One region of the Thermomonas sp. LB-4 genome, then DNA from elsewhere that is predicted to be linked to it. Evidence: riboswitches for the same ligand, from Rfam matches in the RefSeq annotation. Region 1 holds a riboswitch; the other holds the start of a gene.
What was found. Region 1 has a riboswitch for cobalamin ahead of SPK54_RS04690 (ribonucleoside-diphosphate reductase subunit alpha). Riboswitches for the same ligand answer to the same signal wherever they lie in the genome.

Region 1 (6,311 bases):
GGCGCGCTACGAGTTCATGACGGTGGAGCACCTGCTGCTGGCGCTGCTGGACAATCCCTCGGCGGAGGCGGTGCTGCGCGCGGTCGGCGCGGACCTGCCGCGGCTGCGGGAGGAGCTGGACAACGCCATCGAGGTGTCGGTCAGCCGCTTCGCCGACGACGACGGCCGCGACACCCAGCCCACCCTCGGCTTCCAGCGCGTGCTGCAGCGCGCGGTTTACCACGTGCAGTCCTCCGGCAAGAAGGAGGTCACCGGCGCCAACGTGTTGGTGGCGATCTTCGGCGAAAAGGACTCGCACGCCGTGTACTTCCTCAATCAGCAGGACGTGCATCGGCTGGACGTGGTCAATTACCTGTCCCACGGCATCGCCCGCAATGAAGACGAGCAAGGCCAGCCTGCGCAGGACGGCGAGGGCAAGGCCGAGGGCGGCGAGGGCGAGGGCAAGGGCGATCCGCTGACCGAATTCGCCAGCAACCTCAACGAGGCCGCCGCGGCCGGCAGGATCGACCCGCTGGTCGGCCGGGCCGACGAGATCGAGCGCACCATCCAGGTGCTGTGCCGCCGGCGCAAGAACAACCCGCTGTACGTGGGCGAATCCGGCGTCGGCAAGACCGCGCTGGCGGAAGGTCTGGCCAAGCGGATCGTCGATGGCGAGGTGCCGGACGTGCTGGCGGACGCGGTGATCTATTCGCTCGACCTGGGCGCGCTGGTGGCCGGGACCAAGTACCGCGGCGATTTCGAGAAGCGCCTGAAAGGCGTGCTGGCGGCGCTGAAGAAGCAGCCGGGCGCGATCCTGTTCATCGACGAGATCCACACCATCATCGGTGCCGGCGCTTCCAGCGGCGGCACCATGGACGCCTCCAACCTGATCAAGCCGGTGCTGGCCAACGGCGAGCTGCGCTGCATCGGCTCGACCACCTTCCAAGAATACCGCGGCGTGTTCGAGAAGGATCGCGCGCTGGCGCGGCGCTTCCAGAAGATCGACATCGTCGAGCCGACCGTGGGCGAGGCGGTGGAGATCCTCAAGGGCCTGAAGCCCAAGTACGAAGCGCACCACGACGTGGCCTACGCCGACGAGGCGATCCGCGCCGCGGTGGACCTGTCGGTCAAGCACATCGGCGACCGCCTGCTGCCGGACAAGGCCATCGACGTGATCGACGAGGCCGGCGCGCGCCAGCGGCTGCTGCCGGCCGACACCCGCAAGCAGCTGATCGACGTGGAGGAAATCGAGACCATCGTCGCCAAGATGGCGCGCATCCCGGCCAAGCAGGTCAGCGCGTCCGACAAGGACGTGCTGCAGCATCTGGAGCGCAACCTGAAGATGGTGATCTTCGGCCAGGATCCCGCCATCGAGACCCTGTCCAGCGCGATCAAGCTGGCGCGCTCGGGCCTGGGCAATCCCGACAAGCCGATCGGCAACTTCCTGTTCGCCGGCCCGACCGGCGTGGGCAAGACCGAGGTCACCCGCCAGCTGGCGATGCAGCTGGGGATCGAACTGATCCGGTTCGACATGAGCGAATACATGGAGCCGCATTCGGTCAGCCGCCTGATCGGCGCGCCGCCCGGCTACGTGGGCTTCGACCAGGGCGGCCTGCTGACCGAGAAGATCGTCAAGACGCCGCACTGCGTGCTGCTGCTGGACGAGATCGAGAAGGCGCACCCGGACATCTTCAACATCCTGCTGCAGGTCATGGACCGCGGCGCGCTGACCGACACCAACGGGCGCGAGGCCAACTTCCGCAACGTGATCGTGGTGATGACCACCAATGCCGGCGCCACCCAGGCGGCGCGGCGCAGCATCGGCTTCACCCAGCAGGATCACAGCCCGGACGCGATGGAGGCGATCCGTCGCGGCTTCACGCCCGAGTTCCGCAACCGGCTGGATGCGGTGGTGCAGTTCCAGGCGTTGGGCTTCGAGCACATCCTGCGGGTGGTGGACAAGTTCCTGATCGAGCTGGAAACGCTGCTGCACGAGAAGCAGGTGACCCTGACCGCCACCCCGGCCGCGCGCGAATGGCTGGGACAGCAGGGCTTCGATCCGCTGATGGGCGCCCGCCCGATGGCGCGGCTGATCCAGGACAAGATCAAGCGCCCGCTGGCCGATGAACTGCTGTTCGGCAAGCTGGTCGACGGTGGCCGGGTGGCGCTGGACGCGGTGGATGGCGAGCTGGTGCTGGACGTGCAGGCCGAACCCGAAAAACTGCTGCCGGCAATGGTGGACTGATTGGCGGCGCAGGCGCGGCGGTGGTCCGCATGAGCGGTGCCGCGCGCCTGCACCTGCTGCCGGTCGTCGCGACCGCCGCCGACACGGTTGCGCGCGGGCTGGAGTGGTTGACCGCAACGGAGCGCCTGCGCTTGCAGGCCATCACGTCGCCTGCTCGCCGCGACACGTTCCTGGCGGGCCATTGGCAGGCCCGATGGTTGGCCGCGCAGTGGCTGCAGGTGGATGTACGCAGGCTGGCGTTGGATGCGCAGGCCGATGGCCGCCCGCTGCTGCACGTGGACGGCGATGCCGCGCCGCTGCAGGTGTCGCTGAGCCATAGCGGCGATTGGCTTGCGGTTGCGCTGGCCGATGCGCCGGTGGGCGTCGATGTCGAGTTGCCGCAGCGTGTGCGCGACTGGAACGCGCTGGCGCGGTTCGTGTTTTCGCCGGAGGAGCGCCAGCGCGTGCACGACGCGGACGAGGCGACCCGAGCCGACGTATTCCATGCGCTGTGGACGCTGAAGGAGGCGCGCGGCAAGCGCAGCGGCGAGGGCCTGCAGCCGCGTGCCGCCCGCACGGTGACCGCGCAGCCCGTCGAGGCGGCCGCTGCGGAGGCACTGAGTTGGGCGTTCGGCAGCGGTGCGCTGGCGCTGGCGGTGTCGCCCGGAACCCGGCTGGAATGGATCGGCGGGACGCTCGACACGCCCGCTTACTGGCGCTATGCGGCAAGCGCCGGGGACGCGGCTGCCCGGGATTGACCCTCGGCGACATCCCCCGTATCTTGGGGTTGTCGGTTCCGTCAGGCACAACTTGTCGGATGAAAAGGGAAGCCGGTGCGGCGCAGTGTTCTCCGGAACGGCGCGCCCATCCCGGCACTGCCCCGCAGCGGTAGGTGGAGACGAAGTCGCGATTCGCACTGGGGCGGTGGCCCTGGGAAGCGGCGGCCGAGGCGGTGGGGCTGCATGCCCGCCACATCCACGAGTCCGAAGACCTGCCGACAGCCGCGCGAAGCACGCCGCGCGGTGCCGGCCGACGGATCTCCGGGGGGAGATGGCTGGTGCAGCAGGGTCGCCGCGCACGCAGGCCGTGCCGGATCGCAGGCCGTGCGACACCGCGCTTCCACCCTGACGTTTCCGATGCCATCCGCGCCTGCGAGGGACAGGCCGGGCCCGTGCATCCGCATGGAGACGCCAGATGTCGCAGACCTTGATTGCCGAAGCGCCCGCCGAAGCGGCACCCGCCGCGCCCGCGTTCGACCTCACCCCGCCACCCACCGCCACCGCCATGGCGGTCACCAAGCGCAACGGCAGCACCGAGCCGGTCGATCTGAACAAGATCGTGCGCGCCGTCCAGCGCTGCTGCGACGGGCTGCACGCGGTCGACCCGATGCGCGTGGCCACCCGCACCATCTCTGGCCTGTACAACGGCGCCAGCACGCAGGAACTGGACGAGCTGTCGATCCGCACCGCCGCGCTGCTGATCGGAGAGGAACCCGAATACGGCCGGCTGGCCGCGCGCCTGCTGGCCAACACCATCGCCAAGGAAGTCACCGGGCAGGAAATCCACGCGTTCTCGCAGTCGGTCAGCCGCGGACATGAAGTCGGCCTGATCAACGACCGCCTGCTCGGCTTCGTGCAGGCCAACGCGCGCAAGCTCAACGACGCCATCGACCCGGCGCTCGACCTGAACTTCGACTACTTCGGCCTGCGCACCCTGTACGACCGCTACCTGTTGCGTCACCCGCATTCGCGCAAGGTGATCGAAACGCCGCAGCAGTTCTTCCTGCGTATCGCCAGCGCCTTGAGCGAGGACGTGCCGGAGGCGCTGGCGCTGTACCAGCGGCTGGGCAGCCTGGACTACCTGCCGTCCAGCCCGACCCTGTTCAACGCCGGCACCCGCCACGAGCAGCTGTCCTCGTGCTTCCTGCTGGATTCGCCGCAGGACTCGCTGGAGTCGATCTACGCGCGCTACGGCGAGATCGCCCAGCTGTCGAAGTTCAGCGGCGGGATCGGCGTGAGCTGGTCGCGGGTGCGCTCGCGCGGCTCGCTGATCCGCTCGACCAACGGCCATTCCAACGGCATCGTGCCCTGGCTGAAGACGCTGGATTCGTCGGTGGCGGCGGTCAACCAGGGCGGCAAGCGCAAGGGCGCGGCCTGCGTGTACCTGGACACCTGGCACGCCGACATCGAGGATTTCCTCGAGCTGCGCGACAACGCCGGCGACGACGCGCGCCGCACCCACAACCTCAATCTGGCCAACTGGGTGCCCGACCTGTTCATGCGGCGCGTCGAGGCCGACCAGGTCTGGTCGCTGTTCGATCCACACGCGGTGCCGGAGCTGGTGGACCTGCACGGCGAGGCGTTCGAGCACGCCTACCAGCAGGCCGAAGTGCAGGGCAAGGCGCAGCGCACCGTGCCGGCGCGCAAGCTGTATGCGCGGATGATGCGCACCCTGGCCGAGACCGGCAACGGCTGGATGACCTTCAAGGACAAGTGCAACCGCGCGGGCAACCAAACCCTGCGCCCGCACAACGTCATCCACCTGTCCAACCTGTGCACCGAGATCCTGGAGGTCACCAGCGCGGAAGAAACGGCGGTGTGCAACCTCGGCTCGATCAACCTTGCGCATCACCTGGACCCGCACGGCGACTTCGATTTCGACAAGCTGGCCGAAACCGTGCGGCTGGCGGTGCGCCAGCTCGACCGGGTGATCGACCTGAACTTCTATCCGATCGAGCCAGCGCGCCGGGGCAACCTGCGCTGGCGGCCGGTCGGGCTGGGCTGCATGGGCCTGCAGGATGTGTTCTTCCGCAAGCGTCTGGCGTTCGACTCCGAAGCCGCCCGCGCGCTGTCGAAGAAGATCGCCGAGGAGATCTATTTCCACGCGCTGGACGCGTCCTGCGAGCTGGCTGTCGAGCGCGGCGCGCATGCCTCGTTCGCCGACACCCGCGCGTCCGTCGGCGAGCTGCAGTTCGATGCGTGGGATGTCACTCCCGACAACCCCGCGCGCTGGGATGCCTTGCGCGCGCTCATCCAGCAGCACGGCCTGCGCAATTCCCTGCTGATCGCCATCGCCCCGACCGCGACCATCGCGTCCATCGCCGGCTGCTACGAATGCGTGGAGCCGCAGGTGTCCAACCTGTTCAAGCGCGAGACGCTGTCCGGCGACTTCCTGCAGGTCAACCGCTACCTCGTCGCCGAGCTCAAGCAGCTGGGCCTGTGGACGCCGGAGATGCGCGATGCGATCAAGCTGGCCGACGGCTCGATCCAGAACCTTGCGCAGATCCCGGAAACCCTTCGCCACGTCTACCGCACCGTGTGGGAGCTGCCGATGCGCAGCCTGATCGACATGGCCGCCGAGCGCGGCGCGTTCATCGACCAGTCCGCCTCGCTCAACCTGTTCATGGAAAGCCCGAACATCGGCGCGCTCTCGTCCATGTACATGTACGCATGGAAGCAGGGCATCAAGACCTGCTACTACCTGCGCTCGCGCCCGGCCACCAAGATCGCCAAGACCACCGTGTCCAGCTACACGCCGGCGCAGGCGGTGGCTTGCTCGCTGGAGAACCCGGAAGCCTGCGAAGCCTGCCAGTAATCCCTGTTCTCCCTCTCCCGCCATGCGGGGAGAGGGGGCCGACGGCGGGTGAGGGGCGCTTTTCGCGTTTCCTCACCGAACCCTCATCCGGCGCTACGCGCCACATACATTCGCGCCATCCATGGCGCTCACCCTTCGGGCGGCTGACCCCGTGCAAATCGGCAATCCTGCCGCTTTGTCTCCCGAAGGGAGAAGAAAAAGGAATCCCCATGTCCGCACAACCACGCCAAATGCTGCTCGATCCCGGTTTCGAACTGACGTTGCGCCCGATGCGCTACCCGGATTTCTACGAGATGTACCGCAACGCCATCCGCAACACCTGGACGGTGGACGAGATCAACTTCCAGATCGACATCACCGACCTGCATTCGAAGATGTCGCCGGCCGACCGCCACCTGATCCATCGGCTGGTGGCGTTCTTCGCCACCGGCGATTCCATCGTATCCAACAACCTGGTGCTGAACCTGTACCAGCACCTCAACGCGCCGGAAGCGCGCATGTACCTGTCGCGCCA
Region 2 (6,311 bases), on a different contig from region 1:
CCGCAGCACGGTTGACCGCATTGCGGATGATGCAAGACGAAAACGCCCGGGGAACCGGGCGTTTTTGTTTGGCGGTGACAACGGGCAGCTGCACCCGCCCCGGGTTCATTTCGCGAGGAACGGAATCCGCAAATGCCGTGCCATCGCCGCCGGACCCGCATCCGGTGCATATGGCAGCACGCCCCAGCACGACGCCGGCAGGCGTTCGCGCAGCATCGCCAGATTGTCTTCGACGCGCTCCATCGCCGGATCGACGTGCGAACCGATCCAGCCGGCAAGATGCAACCCATCGGCAGCAATCGCGTGCGCGCTGAGCAACGCATGGTTGAGGCAGCCCAGCCGCAGCCCGACGACAAGCACCACCGGCAGCCGCAGCGCGCGCACCAGGTCGGCCTGCATCAGCGATGCCGACAGCGGCGCGGCCCAACCGCCCACGCCCTCGACGACCACCGCATCACTGCGCGACGCCAGCCGCGCATGCGCATCGAGGAGTGGCGGCAAGGCTACCTCGACCCCGGCATCGCGCGCCGCCAGTTCCGGCGCCAGCGGATGTTCCAGCGCGAACGGATTGATGTCGGCATAGGCGATGCCGGCCTCGCCCGCCGCCTGCAAGGCCAGCGCATCCTCGTTCTGCCACGCGCCGTCGATGCGCTCGCAGCCGCTGGCCACCGGCTTCATGCCTACTGCGCGCAGGCCTTGGCCCCGCAATGCATGCAGCAACGCGCAACTGGTGAAGGTCTTGCCGATGCCGGTATCGGTGCCGGTGACGTAGATCGAAAACATCAGGCGATGCCTGCCGCGCATCGTGACCGCGCGCGGCGCATGGCCGCCTTGGCGATGAGCGGCGAGAACGACATCAGCGCATACACCATGCCGGGCGCACCGGCGAGCCACGGCGTGATGCGGCCCGGCAATCCCACCGCCACCGCGATGGACAGCAGCGCCACCAGCACGCTCCAGCCCCAGCTGGCGGCGTAGCCATACGTGCGCACCGTCTCTTCCGCGTCCAGCCGCAATGCTTGACGCCTGCGCCACGCATGCGCGTACAGCGCCAGCATGCTGCCGGCCAGCGTGGCGTAGGCCAATCCGTAGATGGAGAACATCGCCCGCAGGTCGCCCACGGAAGCCAACTGCACCGGCGTCGGGAACCAGCCGCCACTGATCCAGTAGAACAGCGCGCCGAACACGATCTTCAGCGGATACACATAGACCAGCACCAGGAACACCAGCAGCAGGCTCAGCCAGACATCGGCACCGTCATTCATGCCGTAACGCCGGCTCCAGCTCGCATGCGAATACCAGAAGAACGCGATCTGCGCGAACGATGCGGCGAACGCCGGAATGCCCTTGAGTGCCTCGATCAGGGCCGGGATGCTGTCCGGAATCGCATCCAGCGAAATCACCAGCAAGGTGACGGCGAAGGCAAAGGCGGCGTCCACGAAGGCTTCCAGCCGCGTCACCTGCTCGCCGCGCTCGAGGAAACCGTCGGGCATGCGCCGCAAGGAGGGGGGTTCGCTCATGCCGCCAGCATAGCGTGCGCGCTGCTAGACTCGGCGCATGAGTTTTTCCGCCACCACACTCACCGGCAGCAAGCCGGAACAATACGCGCAGCTGCTGGAACAGGCGCGCGCGCTGCTGCATGGCGAACGCGACCGCATCGCCAACGCCGCCAACCTGTCGGCCTTGGTCTACCACGCGCTGCCCGACCTCAACTGGGTCGGCTTCTATTTCTTCGACGGCACCGAGCTGGTGGTGGGCCCGTTCCAGGGCCTGCCGGCCTGCGTGCGCATCCCGCTCGACAAGGGCGTGTGCGGCGCGGCGGCGCGCACCCGCACCACCCAGCGCGTGGAGGACGTGAATGCGTTCCCCGGCCACATCGCCTGCGACTCGGCCAGCCGCTCGGAGCTGGTGGTGCCGCTGTACCGGGGCGACGCGCTGCTGGGCGTGTTCGACCTCGACAGTCCGCTTCCCGCCCGTTTCACCGTTGAAGACCAGCATGGCCTGGAAGCGATCGCCCGGGCGTTCCTGGAATCGCTTGGATGAACGTGAAGCTGCGCAACATCGGTCCCAAGTCCGCGGCGTGGCTGCGCCAGGTCGGGTTGCGCACGCGCGAGGATCTGGTCGAGGCGGGCACGGTGGGCGCCTTCATGAAGGTGCGCCGGGCCGGCTTCAAGCCCAGCCTCAACCTGCTGTACGCGCTGGAAGGCGCGCTGCAGGACTGCCACTGGCAGGACGTCCCCGATGCACGCCGCGTCGAACTGGTGCAGGCCGCGGAAGCCGCCATCGCCCAGCTGCCGCCGCCGCGCGGGCGCCCCGCCGCGGCACCGGTGACCACCACCCATCACGAAGAGGCGGCGGCGCCGGCCTTCGCGCTGTTCGACGACGACCGCCCCGGCGGCTCCGCCGATTGACCGCGGACAAGTGGCCGGCCGCAGCGGCAGGCTACAATGCGCGCGCTTGAGGTGACCTTGCGGAAAATTTCCGCGGGTTGAAACGGGAAGCCGGTGACGACGCGCGAACGCGCCTCCAGTCCGGCGCTGCCCCCGCAACGGTAAGCGCGACAACACCGGCATCGGCCACTGTGCACACGCATGGGAAGGCGCCGGACGGGAACATCCCGCAAGGGGTGCGCCACGCGCGAGCCCGGAGACCGGCCCCAGGCAGTCTGATGGCGATGCGGAGGGCGTCGCGCGGCCCCGCGCGTGCGCCTGCGTCCGCCTGTGTCCGTGGTTGTCCTCTGCGTTTGCCGTCGCCCACCATCCCAGGGCGCGCGGGCGTGCGCGCCGGAGAATCCACGAACATGAAGTTCCATCGCGATACCGTTTTCCGTCTCAGCCCGCTGGCGCTCGCACTGGCGCTGCCCGGCCTGGCATCGGCGCATGGCGACGATGCCACCGATCTCGACAAGGTCGTCGTCACCGCCACCCGCACCGCCAGCACCGCCGACGCCGCGCTGGCGGCGGTGGAGGTGATCGACCGCACGCAGATCGATGCCGGCAGCGCGCGCTCGCTGCCGGAGCTGCTGCGCGGCCGCGCCGGCATCACCCTGGTCAACCAGGGCGGGCTGGGCAAGCTGTCCACGCTGTTCCTGCGCGGCACCGAATCCGACCACACCCTGTTCCTGATCGACGGCGTGCGCGTGGGGTCGCCGACCTCCGGCCTGACCATGCTGCAGGACCTGCCGCTGGCGCAGATCGAGCGCATCGAGATCGTGCGCGGCCCGCGCTCCTCGCTGTACGGCGCCGACGCCATCGGCGGGGTGATCCAGATCTTCACCCGCCGCGGCGAGGCCGAAGGCGTGCGCGGCCGCGGCCGCATCGCCGCCGGCAGCCACGGCCTGCGCGAGGCCTCGGCCGGCGTCGACCTGCGCGGCAAGCGCGGCGGCGTGGGCGTGGACATCGCCCATCAGGAAACCGACGGCATCAACGCCTGCCGCGGCTTCTACGACCCGGCCACCTGGGCCGGCGCCGGCTGCTTCATCGTGCCGGGCACGCACCTGGACCGCGACGGCTACCGCAACAGCAGCGCCAGCCTGCGCGCCGACTTCGCCGCCGGCGATGCCTGGCAGTTCGATGCCCGCGCCACCCGCGCCGAAGGCCACAACGACTACGACGGCGACTACGTCGACAACTCCGACATCGTCCAGCAGACCGTCGGCGGCAGCGTGCGCTGGCGTCCGGCCAGCGACGTGCAGCTGAAACTCACCCTGGGCCGCAACAGCGACGATTCCGACAACCGCCTGGGCAGCGTCTTCAGCAACCGCTTCACCACCACCCGCGACAGCGCCAGCCTGCAGGCCGACCTGACCGTGGCGCAGGGCCAGCTGCTGAGCGCCGGCTTCGACTGGCTGCGCGACCGCGCCACCATCGTCGATCCGTGGTCGCCGTTCGCGGCCGCTCGCGGCAACCGCGCCGTGTTCGCCCAGTACCAGGGCGACTTCGGCGCCCATGACCTGCAGCTGTCGCTGCGCAGCGACCGCAACGACCAGTTCGGTGCCCACGCCACCGGCAGCATCGCCTGGGGCATGGACATCGCCCCGGGCTGGCGCCTCACCGCCAGCCACGGCACCGCGTTCAAGGCACCCAGCTTCAACGAGCTGTACTTCCCCGGCTACAGCAATCCGCTGCTGCGTCCCGAGGAATCCCGCAGCAGCGAGCTGTCGCTGCTGCGCAGCGGCGACGGCTGGCAGCTGCAGGCCAACGCCTACCGCACCCGCATCGACGACCTGATCGCCTGGGACGCCAGCATCGGCCGCCCCGGCAACGTCGAGCAGGCGCGCATCCGCGGCCTGGAGCTGACCGCCAGCGTGGCGCTGGGCGGATGGGACCTGCGCGGCCAGCTGGGTTGGCTGGATGCACGCAACGCCAGCGCCGGCTTCAACCACGACAAGCGCCTGGCCCGCCGCCCCACCCGCAGCGCGCGCCTCGACCTGGACCGTGAATTCGGCAACTGGGGCTTCGGCCTGTCCGGCATCGGCGAAGCCGCCCGCTGGGACGATGTCGGCAACAGCCTGCGGGTCGGCGGCTACGCCACCCTCGACGGCCGGGTGTCGTGGCGCTTCGCACGCGAGTGGACGCTGCAGGCCAACGTGGTGAACCTGTTCGACAAGCGCTATGAAACCAGCGCCTGGTACGCCCAGCCGGGCCGCGAGTACGCCCTGAGCCTGCGCTGGCAGCCCGAATGAGCTGAAGCACGCGGCGCCGCAGGGCGCAGGCGGAAATGCGGGGCCCGGCAGCGATGCCGGGCCTTTTCGTGCCGGCGGTAGGAATTTCCGCCACCGCGCCGGCGCCCCCCTTGCAAACCCGGCGGTACGCGCGCAGCATAGTGAGTAATTGATTACTCACCACTCGGAACCCCGATGAACCTGCGCCCCCGCCCCCTGCCCGCCGACGAGCGTCGCGCCGCCACGGTGGAAGCCGTGGTCGAACTGGCCGCCGAGCAGAACCCCGGCGACATCACCACCGCCGCCATCGCCCAGCGCATGGGCCTGACCCAGGGCGCGCTGTTCCGGCACTTCCCCAGCAAGGACGCGATCCTCGAGGCGGTGCTGGGTTGGGTAAGCGAGCGCCTGCTGGCGCAGCTGGACGCCGCGGCGGCTTCGGCCGCAAGCCCGCTGGCCGCGCTGGAGGCGATGTTCATGGCCCATGTCGGCTTCGTCGCCAGCCACCCTGGGGTGCCGCGGATGCTGTTCGGCGAGCTGCAGCGACCCGGCGACACCCTCCCCAAGCGCATGGCGCAGACCCTCACCCAGGGCTACGCGCAGCGCCTGCGTGGGCATCTGGCGGCAGGCATCGCCTGCCGGGAACTCGATCCGGGTCTGGATCTGGACGTCGCCGCCACCCTGTTCATCGGCACCGTGCAGGGGCTGGTGATGCAGTCGCTGATCGCCGGCGACGTGGCGCGCATCCACCGCGACGCGCCCGGCGTGTTCGCCATCTATCGCCGCGGCATCCGGAGCTGGCCATGAGCCTGCCTGCGATGTCCCGCCGCACCTTGCTGCTGGTCGCGGCCATCGTTCCGCTGGTGCTGCTGTTCGCCTATGTCGCGGTGCGCTCCGGGCCGCTGGCGCCAACGGAGGTCACCACGGTCGGCGTGGCCAAACGCAGCATCACGCCGGCGCTGTCCGGCATCGGCACCGTGCAGGCGCGCTACAGCTACAGGATCGGCCCCACCTACGCCGGCCGCCTGCAGCGGCTGGACGTGCATGTGGGCGATGCGGTCAAGGCCGGGCAGGTGCTGGGCGCGATGGCGCCGGTGGACCTGGATGACCGCATCGGCGCGCAGCAGGCCGCCATCGCCAGCGCACGGGCGGCGCTGCAGCAGGCGCAGGCGCGCCAGCGATATGCGCAGGCGCAGGCACAGCGCTACGCCCGGTTGGCCCAACAGCAGCTGGTCAGCGTGGAAAACGCTTCCGCGCGCCGGCAGGAACTGGACGTGGCCAATGCCGGCCTGGCCGCCGCGCGCGACGACATCCGCCGCCTGCAGGCGGAGCGCGATGCTGTGCAGGCGCAGCGCGGCAACCTGATGCTGGTGGCGCCGGTGGATGGCCTGGTGGTGGCGCGCAACGCCGACCCCGGCACGACGCTGGTGGCCGGACAGGCGGTGGTGGAAATCATCGATCCGTCCAGCCTGTGGATCGACGCCCGCTTCGACCAGATTGCCGCCGGCGGCCTGGCCGCCGGCCTGCCGGCCCAGATCACCCTGCGCTCCGGCCAGGACCACGCGTACGCCGGCCGCGTGCTGCGCATCGAGCCGGTTGCGGACACGGTGACCGAGGAAACGCGGGCCAAGCTCGTGTTCACCGGACTGCC

Region 2: linked by a shared signal. The riboswitch ahead of SPK54_RS12565 (TonB-dependent receptor) and the one ahead of SPK54_RS04690 (ribonucleoside-diphosphate reductase subunit alpha) in region 1 are both predicted to bind cobalamin.

What each region holds. Positions count from the first base shown of each region.
Region 1 covers NZ_JAXOFT010000004.1:5,738-12,048, reverse strand. Annotated here, with positions in the region: gene clpA (ATP-dependent Clp protease ATP-binding subunit ClpA) at 1-2,224, shown strand, start outside; gene SPK54_RS04695 (4'-phosphopantetheinyl transferase superfamily protein) at 2,254-2,961, shown strand; cobalamin riboswitch at 2,978-3,217, shown strand; gene SPK54_RS04690 (ribonucleoside-diphosphate reductase subunit alpha) at 3,488-5,797, shown strand; gene SPK54_RS04685 (ribonucleotide-diphosphate reductase subunit beta) at 6,007-6,311, shown strand, end outside.
Region 2 covers NZ_JAXOFT010000030.1:9,095-15,405, forward strand. Annotated here, with positions in the region: gene SPK54_RS12540 (efflux RND transporter permease subunit) at 1-15, shown strand, start outside; gene bioD (dethiobiotin synthase) at 106-783, opposite strand; gene SPK54_RS12550 (TMEM175 family protein) at 783-1,520, opposite strand; gene SPK54_RS12555 (GAF domain-containing protein) at 1,558-2,043, shown strand; gene SPK54_RS12560 (TfoX/Sxy family protein) at 2,040-2,411, shown strand; cobalamin riboswitch at 2,444-2,674, shown strand; gene SPK54_RS12565 (TonB-dependent receptor) at 2,801-4,684, shown strand; gene SPK54_RS12570 (TetR/AcrR family transcriptional regulator) at 4,859-5,467, shown strand; gene SPK54_RS12575 (efflux RND transporter periplasmic adaptor subunit) at 5,464-6,311, shown strand, end outside.